Regions from separate parts of the Rhizobium sp. NFACC06-2 genome, predicted to be linked through region 1. Evidence: riboswitches for the same ligand, from Rfam matches in the RefSeq annotation. Region 1 holds a riboswitch; each other region holds the start of a gene.
What was found. A riboswitch is a leader RNA that binds a small molecule or an ion and turns the genes downstream of it on or off. The one in region 1 is predicted to bind cobalamin.
Positions count from the first base shown of each region.

Region 1 (3,296 bases):
TCATCTGCGCGCCGGCTGCTTCGAGATCATTGACCTCATCGCGGATGGCGAGCGCGATCTGGCGGCATGTCAGGCTTCTGGCGATATCGTCGCGCACGAAAGACCAGTTGAGGATCGTCACCGGCCCGGTCAGCATGCCCTTGACGGGTTTGTCGGTGAGCGACTGCGAATATTCCCACCAGCGAACCGTCATCGCTTTCGGACGCGACACGTCGCCGAAAATGATGGGCGGGCGCACATAACGCGAACCGTAACTCTGCACCCATGCATGTTGAGTGAAGGCGAAGCCGGAAAGCTGCTCGCCAAAATATTGCACCATGTCATTGCGCTCGAACTCGCCGTGCACGAGAACGTCGAGACCGATTTCCTCCTGCCAGCGAATGGTCGCTTCGGTTTCCTTCTGCAGGAATTTTTCATATTGCGCATCCGTCAGAGCGCCCTTGGAATGTGCCGATCTGGCCTTGCGCACCTCCGGCGTCTGCGGGAAGGAGCCAATGGTCGTCGTCGGGAAAAGCGGCAACGCAATGGCCTGCGACTGCACTTTCTGCCGCTCGGCAAACGGGCTCGCCCGCTTCCTGTCGGCCTCGCCAATCGTCGCAATACGCTTCTGCACGGCGGCGTCCGTTACCTTCGGCGAGGATGCACGCGCGGCAACGGCCTTCGAGGCAGCCTCCAGTTCCGCCGCGATAGCAGCCTTGCCCTTACCGAGAGCCTTGCCAAGCGTGGCAAGTTCGCCGAGCTTCTGGGTGGCGAAGGAAAGCCAGCTTTTGAGATCGGCATCGAGGCCGGTTTCCAGTTCGAGATCGACCGGAACATGCAGCAGCGAGCAGGACGGCGCGATCTGAAACGCCGCCGCACCGCGTACCGCGATGGCGGATTCCAATCGGGTAATGATTGCAGCGAGATCAGCGCGCCAGATGTTGCGGCCGTCGATGATACCCAGCGACAGGACGTGATTTTCCGGCAACGCATTTAACGCCGTCTCCAGCGCATCGGGCGCCCGCACCAGATCGATATGAAGGCCCGCGACCGGAAGCGACGCGACGGCTTCGAGATTGTCCTCAAGCCCACCGAAATAGGTGGCGAGCAGGATTTTCAGATCCGGCGCGGCCTTCGACAAAGCCCGATAGGCCACAGCCAGCGCGTGACGCTCCCCCTCGGAAAGATCGAGCACGGCGACCGGCTCGTCGATCTGCACCCAGTCCGCACCGGCCGCGCGCAGGCGACGCAGCAGCTCTTCATAGACGGGCAGCAGCCTCGCCAGCAGATCGAGCGGCTTGAAGGCTGCCTCGCGCGACTTGGCAAGCTTCAGGAACGTGACCGGGCCGAGAATGACCGGACGCGTATGGATGCCGAGCGCCTTCGCCTCAAGGAAGTGGTCGACCGGCTTTTGCGAGGTGAGCACGAAGTGCTGATCCTCTGAAACCTCCGGCACCATATAGTGATAGTTGGTGTCGAACCATTTGGTCATTTCCAGCGCCGGAACGCCCTGACCATGATGCGAGTGTCCTTCATGCCCATGGCCGCAGCCTGCATGCCCTTCGCTCTGGCTGCCGCGCGCCATGGCGAAATAGGTGGAGAGGGAAACATCTCCACCCGCCCGTCCATAGAGGGATGGAATGGCGCCCACCATCACGGCTGTATCTAGGACATGATCGTAAAGGGAGAAATCGTTGGACGGGATATGGGTAATCCCCTTCTCAAGCTGAAGCGCCCAGTTTTCGGCGCGCAGCCTAGCTGCGGTTTCGAGCAGTTCCGTCTCGGAAATCTTGCCGGACCAGAAGCCTTCAAGCGCGAACTTCAGTTCACGATGGCGTCCGATCCTCGGAAAACCGAGCGATGCGACTGGAATGGTCTTGTCTGGCATTGTCATACCCCATTTGGTTGTGGGGGCATGGGTAAAGCGGACGCGTGCAGGCCCGGCCTTTGCCGGACCATTGCAGCAACCACTGGGACACCCCGCCCGTGGACGTTATTTTGTCCTGGCAGGTCTCCTGGCTTACGGGTCGTCGCCTTTGTCCGTCTTCCCGGGGTTTACCCCAGTGACGTGTTGGACAAAGGCTCGCCGCTTACAGTTGCGGGGGCAGCTCCGGTCTTGCCGATCGTCGGCGCACCGGATTCCCTCTTAGCTCCGGGATCGAACGAGCCCGGAGAACCATGACACCCGCATTTCTCACCACGGGCGTCACGATGTCAATAGACATAAAGAAATCTTTATATCTTTATTTCACTGAGCTCAGAGCGCCACCGCACCCGGCCCCGGCACCGCACCGGCCGGCACCTTGCCCAGAATGATCATGCCAAGCACCTCGTCCTTGGTGACATCCTGCGTGCGGGCATGGCCCACCACCTTGCCGTTCTTCATCACGAAGACCCGGTCGGCCAGATCGAAGACATCGTGAATATCGTGGCTGATGAGGAAGATGCCGATGCCCTGCCGTTTCAACTCCTTGACGAGATCGCCCACCTGCGCCGTTTCCTGCGGGCCGAGTGCGGCGGTCGGCTCGTCCATGATGAGGATGCGGGCATCGAACAGAATGGCGCGGGCAATGGCGACGGACTGCCGCTGGCCGCCGGACAATGCCTTCACCGGCTCCTTGAACCGCCGGAAGTTGGGGTTGAGACGCCCCATGACTTCGCGAGCGGAAGCTTCCATGGCGACATCGTCAAGCGTGCCCCATTTCGTCTTCAGCTCGCGGCCGAGATAAAGGTTGGCCGCCGCATCGACATTATCGGCCACGGCCAGTGTCTGGTAGATGGTCTCGATGCCATATTTCTTGGCATCGCGTGGATTGCGGATATCGGCGTCCTCGCCATTGATGAGAATATCGCCGCCATCGCGCCGATAGGCGCCGGAGAGGATTTTGATCAGCGTCGATTTGCCCGCACCATTGTGGCCGAGAAGGGCAACCACCTCACCGGGGAAAAGATCGACAGAGGCGTTTTCCACTGCATGGATGCCGCCGAAGGAAATGGAAATATTGCGCATTTCCACGAGGGGCGTGACTTGGTCCGTCATAGGAGTTCTCCTCGGTTCTTACTTGGCGCGGGCGCGGTAGATGGTGTCGAGCCAGACGGCGACGACCAGGACCACACCGACGACGATGCGCTGGAAGGGCGTATCGATGCCCACCAGCACCATGCCGGATTGCAGCGACTGCATGACGAGCGCGCCGAGCATCGCGCCCGCTATGGTTCCGACACCGCCGGCAAGCGAGGTGCCGCCGATGACGGCCGCCGCGATGGTATAAAGCTCGTCCAGCTCGCCCTGGGCATTGGTTGCCGCGTTGAGGCGG
Region 1 covers NZ_FMVA01000009.1:62,633-65,928, forward strand. The annotation lists gene metE (5-methyltetrahydropteroyltriglutamate--homocysteine S-methyltransferase) at 1-1,867, opposite strand, end outside; cobalamin riboswitch at 1,968-2,175, opposite strand; gene F3H58_RS16320 (ATP-binding cassette domain-containing protein) at 2,237-3,019, opposite strand; gene F3H58_RS16325 (sugar ABC transporter permease) at 3,038-3,296, opposite strand, start outside.

Region 2 (3,296 bases), on a different contig from region 1:
GCGGCCTGGCCGCCGAAGGCGAAGGCATCGAGCGCGCGGGCATACCAGAGACACACCGCAAGCCCCGCAAGGCTGACCGGCAACGCCAGCCAGACATCCGGCCAGCGCACGCCCGAGAGGTTGCCCAGCAGCCAGAACATGATGCCGCGCGCCTGTTCCGCATTGGCGGATTTGGTGACGATGAAAGAGGTCATGGCGTTGAACAGCTGCGACCCGGCCACCCCCGCCAGAATGATGGCGCTGTTGCCGTGTCCCGCCCGCACCGCCAGAAGGCTGACCAGAGAAAACGCAACGAAAGCACCGATGAGCGCCCCGGCCGGCATCGTCAGAAACCCCGCACCGAAGCCGAGAAGCGCCACGGCGACGGCACCGGTGGAGGCGCCGGCGGAAATGCCGAGAATATAGGGATCGGCAAGCGGGTTGCGCAGAAGCGATTGCAGCACCGCCCCGGCGAGCGCCAAAGAAGCGCCGCAACAGGCGGCAACGACGGCGCGGCTCAGACGATAGCTCCAGACGATGCCCTCATCCAGCGGCTCCAGCGGATAACCCGCATGAAAGACGCGATTGGCAATCGTTTTTGCGACCACGTCAAATGGAATGGCTGTCTCGCCGATGGCCGCTCCGGCCATCAGCGCTATCAACAGCAGGGCGAGCGCGGCAAAAACCAGGCCCGCCCTGCCGAGATGGAGGGAGAGGCCGTTCACTTGGCGAGGCCAGCAGCCGAAATCGCCTCGGCCAGCGTTTCGATGCCTTCAATGGTGCGAATGGTCGGGTTCATCGCCTGCGCATCCATTTCGAACACATGGCCTTGCCTGACAGCGGGCATGATGCTTGCCACCGGGTCAGTTGCCAGAAACTTCAGCTTGACGGCAATGTCATCGGCAGGGAAGCGGCGGCGGTCCATCTTGCCGGCAACAACGATAGACGGGTTGGATTTGGCGATGGTTTCCCAGCCGACCGTCGGCCATTCCTCGTGGCTTTCGATGACATTCTTCAATCCGAGAGCAGACATGATGTAACCCGGAGCGCCGTTACGGCCGGCGACGTAGGGGTCGATATCCAGTTCCGCGCTCGAGAACCAGAAGACGGCCGAGAGCTTGCCATTGGCAGAAGCGATCTTGGCTCTGGCGGCGTCCTCGCGCTTCTTCAGGTCGGCGACGACTTCCTCACCGCGATCCTGCACGTTGAAGATTTTGGCAAGGTCACGGATTTCCTGGTAGATCAGTTCCATGGTGAAAACGGTGTTGCGCACGCCGTCGCCACCGCCGGAATTGTCTTTGCCCATGCAATCGGCCGGCGAGGTGTAAACGGGAATCCCGAGTTCGGCAAATTGCGCCGGCGTTCCGACAACACCCTCCGGGCCGATCTGCCATTGGAACTGTGTCGTCACGAGATCCGGCTTCTTGCCGACAACCGCCTCAAAGCTTGGGTCGTTGTCGGCCAATCGCTCGATCTTGGCGTTGGCCTCTTCGTAGCCCTTCAGAACCGGGCCGATCCACAGCGCCGTGCCGACAACCTTGTCGGCGAGGCCAAGCAGGTAAAGAACCTCGGTTGTGCTCTGGCCGACAGATACGGTGCGGGCCGGCGCCTGCTTGAAGGTGATCTCCTGACCGCAACTGTTGATTGTCAGGGGGTAGGTGGTTTCGGCACCCTGCGCGCCAACGGCGGGCAAGGATGCAAAGGCAACCGCCACGACGCCGACGAGAGCCGGCAGGCGTCTAAAATGAAACATGTGTTCTCCAGTCGAAAGTAAACTTATTCCAGAGCAGCAGGCGTCAGAGCGCGCACCAACAGCGGGACGTCTTGTACGGAGAACGATGATCGGATGCAAACAAAATGTAACGTAATAACATTACACCCTCCTCCTCCGGGCTTCCCCGCCCGTAACGATGGTTCATATTTTGACGGCAGGTCTCCTGGCTCACGAATTTGCGTCACTCATCTGCCTTCCCGCATTCCGGAGAATACAGTGGCATGACGCCTTCAAGCGTCACGGGGATGAACGACAATCCGCTTACAGTTGCGGGGGCAGCCACGGCATTGGGCGAAAAAGATCACCCGCACCATGTTCCCTATTAATCCCTTCGCCTTTCGGCTGCAGGAACCGTCGCTTTCTCACATAAGGGGCAAGAGGCGGGGCGTCAATTGCGATAGTGCCGCACCTCAGCACAAAGACGGGCTTGCCAGGGCGAAAATCTTTGCGGAATCAGAGCCCGCCGGTTGCAGCGCGCCTTTCGACATGGCGGTGAGCGTTTCGATCCCCACCAGCCCGGATTGCGCCAGGAACTCGGTCAGAAGACCGCTATCCCGCACGGTATCGAGACGGACAAGCTGATCGTCGAGATCGGAAAAATGTCGCCTCACCAACGCAATCGCATCCGCCTCGTCACCGGCGATGACCGGGCCGACAATATGGCCCCGCCCCGCCGCACGCCGCAATGCAAAGGCGGCAAGACGATCGGCCTCGAACAGGCCGTAACCCGTATTTTCCTGAACAAGGCGTTGCAGGACGCCCCGGCGCGAAACACCGAAAGCCGCCCGATCCAGATCCACCACGGCGGACAAATGATCCCAGGACAGCGGCTCGATTCTCTGCTTTCTTCCAAGCGTCGGCATCTCGGCAGGGCAACGTGCCTTGCCGCGCAGGAGATGTACTTTTTCCGCATCTCCGGAAAAACCCAGCCGTGCGAAAAGCCGTCGCGAGGCTTCCGTGGCGTTCAACCGCAGGGCGGCTTCAGGGTAGCCCGCGATGAGTTGGCCCACCAGCCATGGTGCAACGCCCTGCCCCTGCAAACGGGGAGAAACGATGACCATGCCGACCGTCGCGAAACCCTCATCATAAGGAAACAGCATTGCCGTTGCGACAACACGATCGATCTCGTCAAGCGCGGCAAGGCCGACGCCGCACTGCCGCAGGAAACACCATTCGTTCGCGTGATATCGCCATCCGACAGCCATGGACAAAGCATGCAGATGATCGGCCTCCACATCGGCGATATCCACTGTCCGCAACTCGAAACTATCGACTTTGAGCAGCTCCATGACAAACGGCTCTCATTCCCTCCGGCGCGGAACCTAGATCCCGGCAGCCCAGCTCACGACATCCGAAGATAACCAGCCTCGTCAGCAGGAATTTTCCGAAAGCGCTGGAAGGACACAACAATCTACTGAAATCACCCGTATTTCAGCAGATAAACGCCGCAGGCCGCTCTAAGCTTTTCGGCGTTGAAGCGACGGAGACAGCCATGAACGCAATCGACATTCTGGAGCGTCTTGTCGGCTTCCCGTCGGTGGTC
Region 2 covers NZ_FMVA01000003.1:152,305-155,600, reverse strand. The annotation lists gene F3H58_RS07625 (FecCD family ABC transporter permease) at 1-704, opposite strand, end outside; gene F3H58_RS07620 (ABC transporter substrate-binding protein) at 701-1,732, opposite strand; cobalamin riboswitch at 1,890-2,124, opposite strand; gene F3H58_RS07615 (GNAT family N-acetyltransferase) at 2,164-3,042, opposite strand; gene argE (acetylornithine deacetylase) at 3,246-3,296, shown strand, end outside.
Region 2: linked by a shared signal. The riboswitch ahead of F3H58_RS07620 (ABC transporter substrate-binding protein) and the one ahead of metE (5-methyltetrahydropteroyltriglutamate--homocysteine S-methyltransferase) in region 1 are both predicted to bind cobalamin.

Region 3 (3,296 bases), on a different contig from region 1:
GATCGACACCGTAACGCCAGCGTTCCGCACCGCCGAGAATCCGGATAAGAATAACCCTGGCATGTTCCGCCGTCTTTTCGATCCAGAGATCGACCGACATGGGATGTCGAAGCTCGGAGAGGTTGGCGGCTGACAGGGAGGGGAGCGCACCCTCTGTTCGCCGCCAGGCCTGTTCCAAGCCGGCCAGGTCGCTTGCCGAAAAAGACAGTACCGCCACATCAGACCGGGGCTGGTTGAGATCAACCGGCTCGATCAGGTCGTCCAGAGACGAGGATGTGGTGGCGAGAATGTGCATCGTCAGGCGGCCAGCATCTGTTCGATCTTTTCGCGGTTGATGCCCTTTTCGCCGATGACGACGAGGCGGCTGCGGCGTTCCTCACCCGCGGCCCAGGGTCGGTCGTAATAATGGTTGACGCGGCTGCCGACAGCCTGCACCTGCAGACGCATCGGCTTTGCGGAAACCTCGATGAAGCCCTTGATGCGCAGGACATTTTCCGCAGCCGCCGTCTCGGCGATACGGGCCGCCAGCGCTTCCGGGTCGGTCACGGCCGGGAGATCGATGACGAAGCTGTCGAAATCGTCATGCTCGTGGTCGAGTTCGCCATCATGGTGGGTACGGCGGTTTTCGATATCCTCTTCCACCGCAAGGCCAAGACCGATCAGCACGGCGGGGTCGATGGCGCCATTGGAGGCCACGACGATCTTTGCCGCCTTCGGCAGATGTTCGAGAACATGCTCCTTGGCCTTGTTGAGGCCGGCATCGTCAAGAAGATCGGCCTTGGTCAGCACGATAAGATCGGCGCAGGCGACCTGATCCTCGAAAACCTCTTCGACCGGATCATCGTGATCGAGCGCCTCGTCATTGGCCCGCTGGGCGGCGAGCGCTTCCATGTCGTGCGCCACCTGCCCTTCGGCAAGGGCGGCGCCATCCACCACGGCGACGACGGCATCCACCGTCACGCGGCTCTTGATCGCCGGCCACTGGAAGGCCTGCACCAGCGGCTTCGGCAGAGCGAGGCCCGAGGTTTCGATGAGGATATGCTCCACCTTCGGCTGGCGGCTCAGAATCTGTTCGATGGCAGGCTGGAAATCATCCGCCACCGTGCAGCAGATGCAGCCATTGGCCAGTTCGACGATGTTTTCTTCCGGGCAGCTTTCAATACCGCAACCTTTGAGAATCTCGCCATCGATGCCGATATCGCCGAACTCGTTGACGATGATCGCCAACCGCTTGCCGTCCAGCTTTTCGAGAAGGCCGCGCAGTAGCGTGGTTTTGCCAGCCCCCAGAAAGCCGGTGACGATGGTGCAGGGAACGCGGTCCAGAAGGGTACTCATGATCTCTCCTCGGTAAAATCGAATGGGGGAATGCGCGCCACCATGCCGCGCTTTAAGGGTTCGGGGCGGCCGCGCCAGGGCATCAAGCCGTCGTGGGCGGCAGCCAGCAGCCGTGCACCGGTCAGCAAATCTTCCGCGTCACCGGTCGTCAGCCCGCCGAAGACATAGGACCAGCCATTGGCGCTGCGCAGCACGGCGCTAAGCCCGCGCTTGCAATTGGCGAGGCAGTTGACGGAACGAACGGTGACACCCGTTTCCTCCGCCTTTGCGAGGACGGCATCGGCGAGACGCGAACCGGGGCGCGGTTCGGCATTGGGATCGGCTTCATCGCGACAGCTTCTGCAAACGAAGACGGTCACGCCGGACGCCGTTTCGTCCTGCGTGTTTCCGCCTGCACATGAAGATGTCGCTGAAATATCCAAACCGTATCGTTTCCCGCGCCTTGCAAAAAAATCTCGGGGGTGCGGATGTCGAATACGGTATGCGGACAGGCGCAAACCGGATGTTCGATCTAACCGACTGACCGGAGCACCCCGCCCGGCAGACGTTTTTCCTGAAACGGCAGGTCTCCTGGCTCGCGGCTTTACACCCTGACACCGCCTTCCCGAACCCGTTGAGGTGTCCAGTGGCTTTACGGTGCGGGCTTACCGCTTACAGTTGCGGGGGCAGCCACGGAATGACCCGGTAGTCGGGGTTGGAACCGTGTTCCCTCTTAGCTTTTCCCGTTGCCGGGAAAAGACCGTCAGTCCGTTACCCTTAGGCTGAACGGGCGTGGGGGTCAATGCCGGGGCCCTGTGGCCCGCACATTGCCGGGTGCGGCAAATTGGGTATAGTCGCCGCTCCGAATGGCGGGGGCACCGGGTCCCGCGCCGCTGGATGAAAAGGAAAACGCGATGACACGCGATATCAGCGACAGCGAAGCCGAACGTCACCGGCAGAAAATGGTCACCCGCAAGACCGTGCAGGACGCGGAAGTTGCGGAAAAGACCATCGAAAAAGGTCTGCTGATGATCAATACCGGTCCCGGCAAGGGCAAATCCACCGCCGCTTTCGGCCTTGCCCTGCGCATGCTCGGCACCGGGCGGCGGGTAGGCGTCGTTCAATTCATCAAGGGCGCATGGTCGACGGGAGAACAGCAGGCGCTGACTTTGTTCGGCGACAGGGTCGTCTGGCGCACCATGGGCGAAGGGTTCACCTGGGACACGCAGGATTTGAAACGCGACGTCGCAGCGGCGGCAAAGGCCTGGGAAGAAGCCAAAATCCTGATGGCCGACGAGACCATCGGCCTGCTGATCCTCGATGAGCTGAACATCGCACTCCGTTACGATTACCTGCCGCTGGAAGAGGTGGTGGAAACGCTTTCCAGCCGCAGGCCCGATCTGCATGTCATCGTCACCGGCCGCAATGCCAAGCAACCGCTCATCGACGCGGCCGATATGGTGACGGAAATGACCCTCGTGAAACATCACTTCAAGGCGGGCGTAAAGGCGCAGGCAGGGATAGAATTTTGATATGACTGCGCGCGTGCTGATGTTTCAGGGAACTGGCTCGGATGTTGGCAAATCGCTGATGGTGGCCGGCCTTGCCCGCGCCTTCGTCAGGCGCGGCCTGTCCGTCATGCCGTTCAAACCGCAGAACATGTCGAACAATGCGGCGGTCACCGCCGATGGCGGCGAAATTGGCCGCGCGCAGGCGCTGCAGGCACGGGCGGCGGGCGTGCCGCTTTCCGTGCATATGAACCCGGTGCTCCTGAAGCCACAGAGCGAGACCGGCGCCCAGGTGGTGGTGCAGGGCAAGATTGCCGGCAATGCCAGGGCGGCCGACTATCAGAACATGAAGGCCGGGCTGATGCCGCGCGTGCTCGAAAGCTTTAACCGCCTGAAACAACGGGCCGATCTGGTGCTGGTGGAAGGGGCGGGCAGCGCCTCCGAAATCAACCTGCGTACCAATGACATCGCCAA
Region 3 covers NZ_FMVA01000004.1:87,821-91,116, reverse strand. The annotation lists gene cobN (cobaltochelatase subunit CobN) at 1-295, opposite strand, end outside; gene cobW (cobalamin biosynthesis protein CobW) at 298-1,335, opposite strand; gene F3H58_RS09290 (DUF1636 family protein) at 1,332-1,757, opposite strand; cobalamin riboswitch at 1,879-2,094, opposite strand; gene cobO (cob(I)yrinic acid a,c-diamide adenosyltransferase) at 2,229-2,846, shown strand; gene F3H58_RS09280 (cobyric acid synthase) at 2,848-3,296, shown strand, end outside.
Region 3: linked by a shared signal. The riboswitch ahead of F3H58_RS09290 (DUF1636 family protein) and the one ahead of metE (5-methyltetrahydropteroyltriglutamate--homocysteine S-methyltransferase) in region 1 are both predicted to bind cobalamin.

Region 4 (3,296 bases), on a different contig from region 1:
TCCGGTGTCCCGGCCGGAATCAAGGAGAGTTGCATGAAACTGAAAACCATCACCGCGGCCATGCTGTTCGGCTGTCTTTGCGCCGGAGCGGTCTACGCTGCCGGCGAAGTCGAAAAACGTGAAGGCATGATGAAGCAGATCGGTGGGGCGATGGGTTCGCTCGCCGCCATCTCCAAGGGCGAAAAGCCCTTTGACGCCGATACCGTCAAGACTGCCGTAACCACCATCGGCACCAACGCCAAGGCTTTCCCGGACCAGTTCCCCGCCGGCACCGAGACCGGCAGCGCCGCTGCCCCCGCCATCTGGGAAAATTTCGACGACTTCAAGGCCAAGGCCGCCAAGCTCGGTACGGATGCGGACATGGTTCTCGCCAATCTCCCCACCGATCAGGCGGGCGTCGCCACCGCCATGAAGACGCTGGGCGCCGATTGCGGCACCTGCCACCAGACCTATCGTCTGAAGAAATAATCGCAGCACTTTGGAAACGCCGCTTACCGGCGGCGTTTTCTCAGGCACGAAAGACATCTGACCGGGTCAGGTGAGAATGGGGAGAGGGGCATGTCCTCCATCTGGACGAAACTCGTGGGCGGGGCCGTCGTCGCGGCCATTGCGGGCTACGGCATATTCGCCTGGGTCACCGCGCCTCAGCGGCAGGCGCCCAGCCACTGGGTCAGCCTGGGCGAACCGGATCTGGCCAATGGCGAAACGCTGTTCTGGGCGGGCGGCTGCGCAAGCTGCCATGCCGCACCCGATGCGAAAGGCGAGGCGCTGTTGACGCTTTCGGGCGGGCAGGCGCTGAAAAGCCCCTTCGGCACCTTCCATGTCCCCAATATTTCCTCCGATCCGCAGCATGGCATCGGCAGCTGGACGCTGGCGGAATTCGGCGATGCGATGACGCGCGGTGTTGGCAGGAACGGCGAACATCTCTACCCGTCCTTTCCCTATGCCTCCTATGCCCGCATGACGCAGAAGGACATCAACGATCTCTTCGGTTATCTGAAAGCCCTGCCGGCCAGCCAGAACGATGCGCCGGATCACGAGTTGCCGTTCCCCTTCAATCTGCGCATGGCGCTGGGCGGCTGGAAATTCCTTTATTTCGACCCCTCGGCGCGGCCCCGCGTGGAGCTTGCCAATGCCAATGCCGAATTGCTGCGCGGCCAATATCTGGTGGAAGGGCCGGGCCATTGCGGCGAATGCCACACGCCGCGCAACGCGCTTGGCGGTTTCGTGAAAGACAAGTGGCTGGCCGGCGGTCCCAACCCGGAAGGCGAGGGCCGCATTCCCGACATTACCCCCGGCTCGCAAAGCATCGGCAGCTGGGCCGAGGCCGATATTGCGAGCTATCTGGAAAACGGCTTCACCCCGGAATTCGACAGCGTCGGCGGCTCCATGGTCAAGGTGCAGCAGAACATGGCGCATCTGACGCCTGAAGACCGCGATGCGATTGCCGCCTATCTGAAGGCCATACCGTCGCGGTAACCCTCAGCCGTCATGCCGGACTAGATCCGGCATCCAGCCACGGCGCGTCTGCGCCGTGAGAAGAGTCTCTTGCGATCAAGGACTTGATCGCGCTGGACCCCGGATCTAGTCCGGGGTGACGGAGATGGAGGCGACGGCGCGCAGTTCGAAAGCAGGCCCACCATTGACTCCCGACCCTGCCCATCGGATAACAATCCTGTGATGGTTCCTTCCGGGCGTTCCGGAAGGTGAAAAGGGAACACGATAGGGAGAGATCCTCATTCGTGGCTGCCCCCGCAACTGTGAGCGGAGAGCCTGAAACGAAATGCCACTGGCAAGCCATCTCGCCGGGAACCGAAGGTTTCCAGAGAGGGTGACGCCGGGAAGGTGTTTCAGGTTTTGACCCGTAAGCCAGGAGACCTGCCATCGCGGAAATATCCATGCCGGCGGGGTGTCCGGAAGAGCGGAATTTCAGGGTGGCGGGATCGACGCCTCCCTGTGTCAGTCTCGTATCCCCGTGGTGAAGTGTATCGTAGCGGCTCGACGGCCTTTGCCGTCCGGTCGCGTCCAAAGGCGCGGGGTCGCGCCGGAGAGGGGTCACCATGTCCATCAACCAGAATACGGCCAACGCCGCCGTTTCCGCAAAAACAACCAGCTTCGCGCAATCGCTGACGGCGATCGTGCTTGGCCTGTTCGTTGTCGGTTTTGTCGGCTTTTCCCATGTGGAAGCCGTTCATAACGCTGCGCATGACACGCGTCATGCCAATGCCTTCCCCTGCCATTGAGGGGAACGGCATGTCGTCTTTTCGCAATATCGTCTTTACCGCCGTTCTCGTCGGCATTCTTGGCGGTTTCGCCGTCTCGGCAATGCAGGCTTTTAGCACGACGCCGCTCATCCTTCAGGCGGAAACCTATGAAAGCGCCGGCGAAGCGCCCCACAGCCATGATGCGGCGGCCCCCGGCGCTGCCGTTCCCGCCCATGAGCACAATGACGAGGCCTGGGCTCCGGCCGATGGCTTCGAGCGCACCGCCTATACCGTCGCCGCCAATGTGCTGACTGCCATCGGTTATGCGCTGGTGCTGACCGGCCTGATTTCGCTGCGTGGCACGAATGGCGGCTGGCGCGAAGGCCTTCTCTGGGGCGTTGCCGGTTTTGCCGCCGTCATGCTGGCGCCGATGATCGGCCTGCCGCCGGAACTGCCGGGCAGCCCGGCTGCCGCACTTGAGGCGCGGCAGATCTGGTGGCTTGCGACGGTTGCCGCAACCGCGGGCGGCATTGCGCTGATCGCATTCCGCCGCGAACCCTGGGCCATCGTATTGGCGCTGGTGCTGATCGTCGCACCGCATGTGGTCGGCGCACCCTTGCCGCCGGAAGGTGAACATGCGCTGGCGCCGCTGCCGCTGGAGCGTCAGTTCATCGTCGCCGCCACCATCACGAGCTTCGTTTTCTGGGCTTTGCTCGGAACATTGAGCGCGTTTTTCCTGAAGCGCTTCCAGTCGGCGTAAATCCATGCAGGACGCGGCGGAATGGAGTGAGGAACTCGATGCGCTGCGTTTTGCCGTTCCCGGTCACGGCGCTTTCTGCGCCGTGCACCGCCTTGCCTTCAAGGCTGTCCTTGGGGCGGCCCCGGATCGCGAGGCCGCTCTCGCCTGTTTTCATGAACACGAGGCCGCTTTTATCGCTGCGGCGCTCAGCAAGATAAAAGGGTCGAATTTACCCGCCGGCCGCAGCCTGCATCTGAACAGCCGCGATATTCGCCGTGCGATTGCCGGGGAGGGCGAGGAGCCAGCGGCGCGCGTGTGCCGGGTGCTGGATCGGCGATAATCATCGCTGTTTT
Region 4 covers NZ_FMVA01000005.1:127,413-130,708, reverse strand. The annotation lists gene F3H58_RS11265 (c-type cytochrome) at 34-468, shown strand; gene F3H58_RS11260 (c-type cytochrome) at 559-1,479, shown strand; cobalamin riboswitch at 1,665-1,900, shown strand; gene F3H58_RS11255 (CbtB domain-containing protein) at 2,061-2,243, shown strand; gene F3H58_RS11250 (CbtA family protein) at 2,254-2,964, shown strand; gene F3H58_RS11245 (hypothetical protein) at 2,969-3,283, shown strand.
Region 4: linked by a shared signal. The riboswitch ahead of F3H58_RS11255 (CbtB domain-containing protein) and the one ahead of metE (5-methyltetrahydropteroyltriglutamate--homocysteine S-methyltransferase) in region 1 are both predicted to bind cobalamin.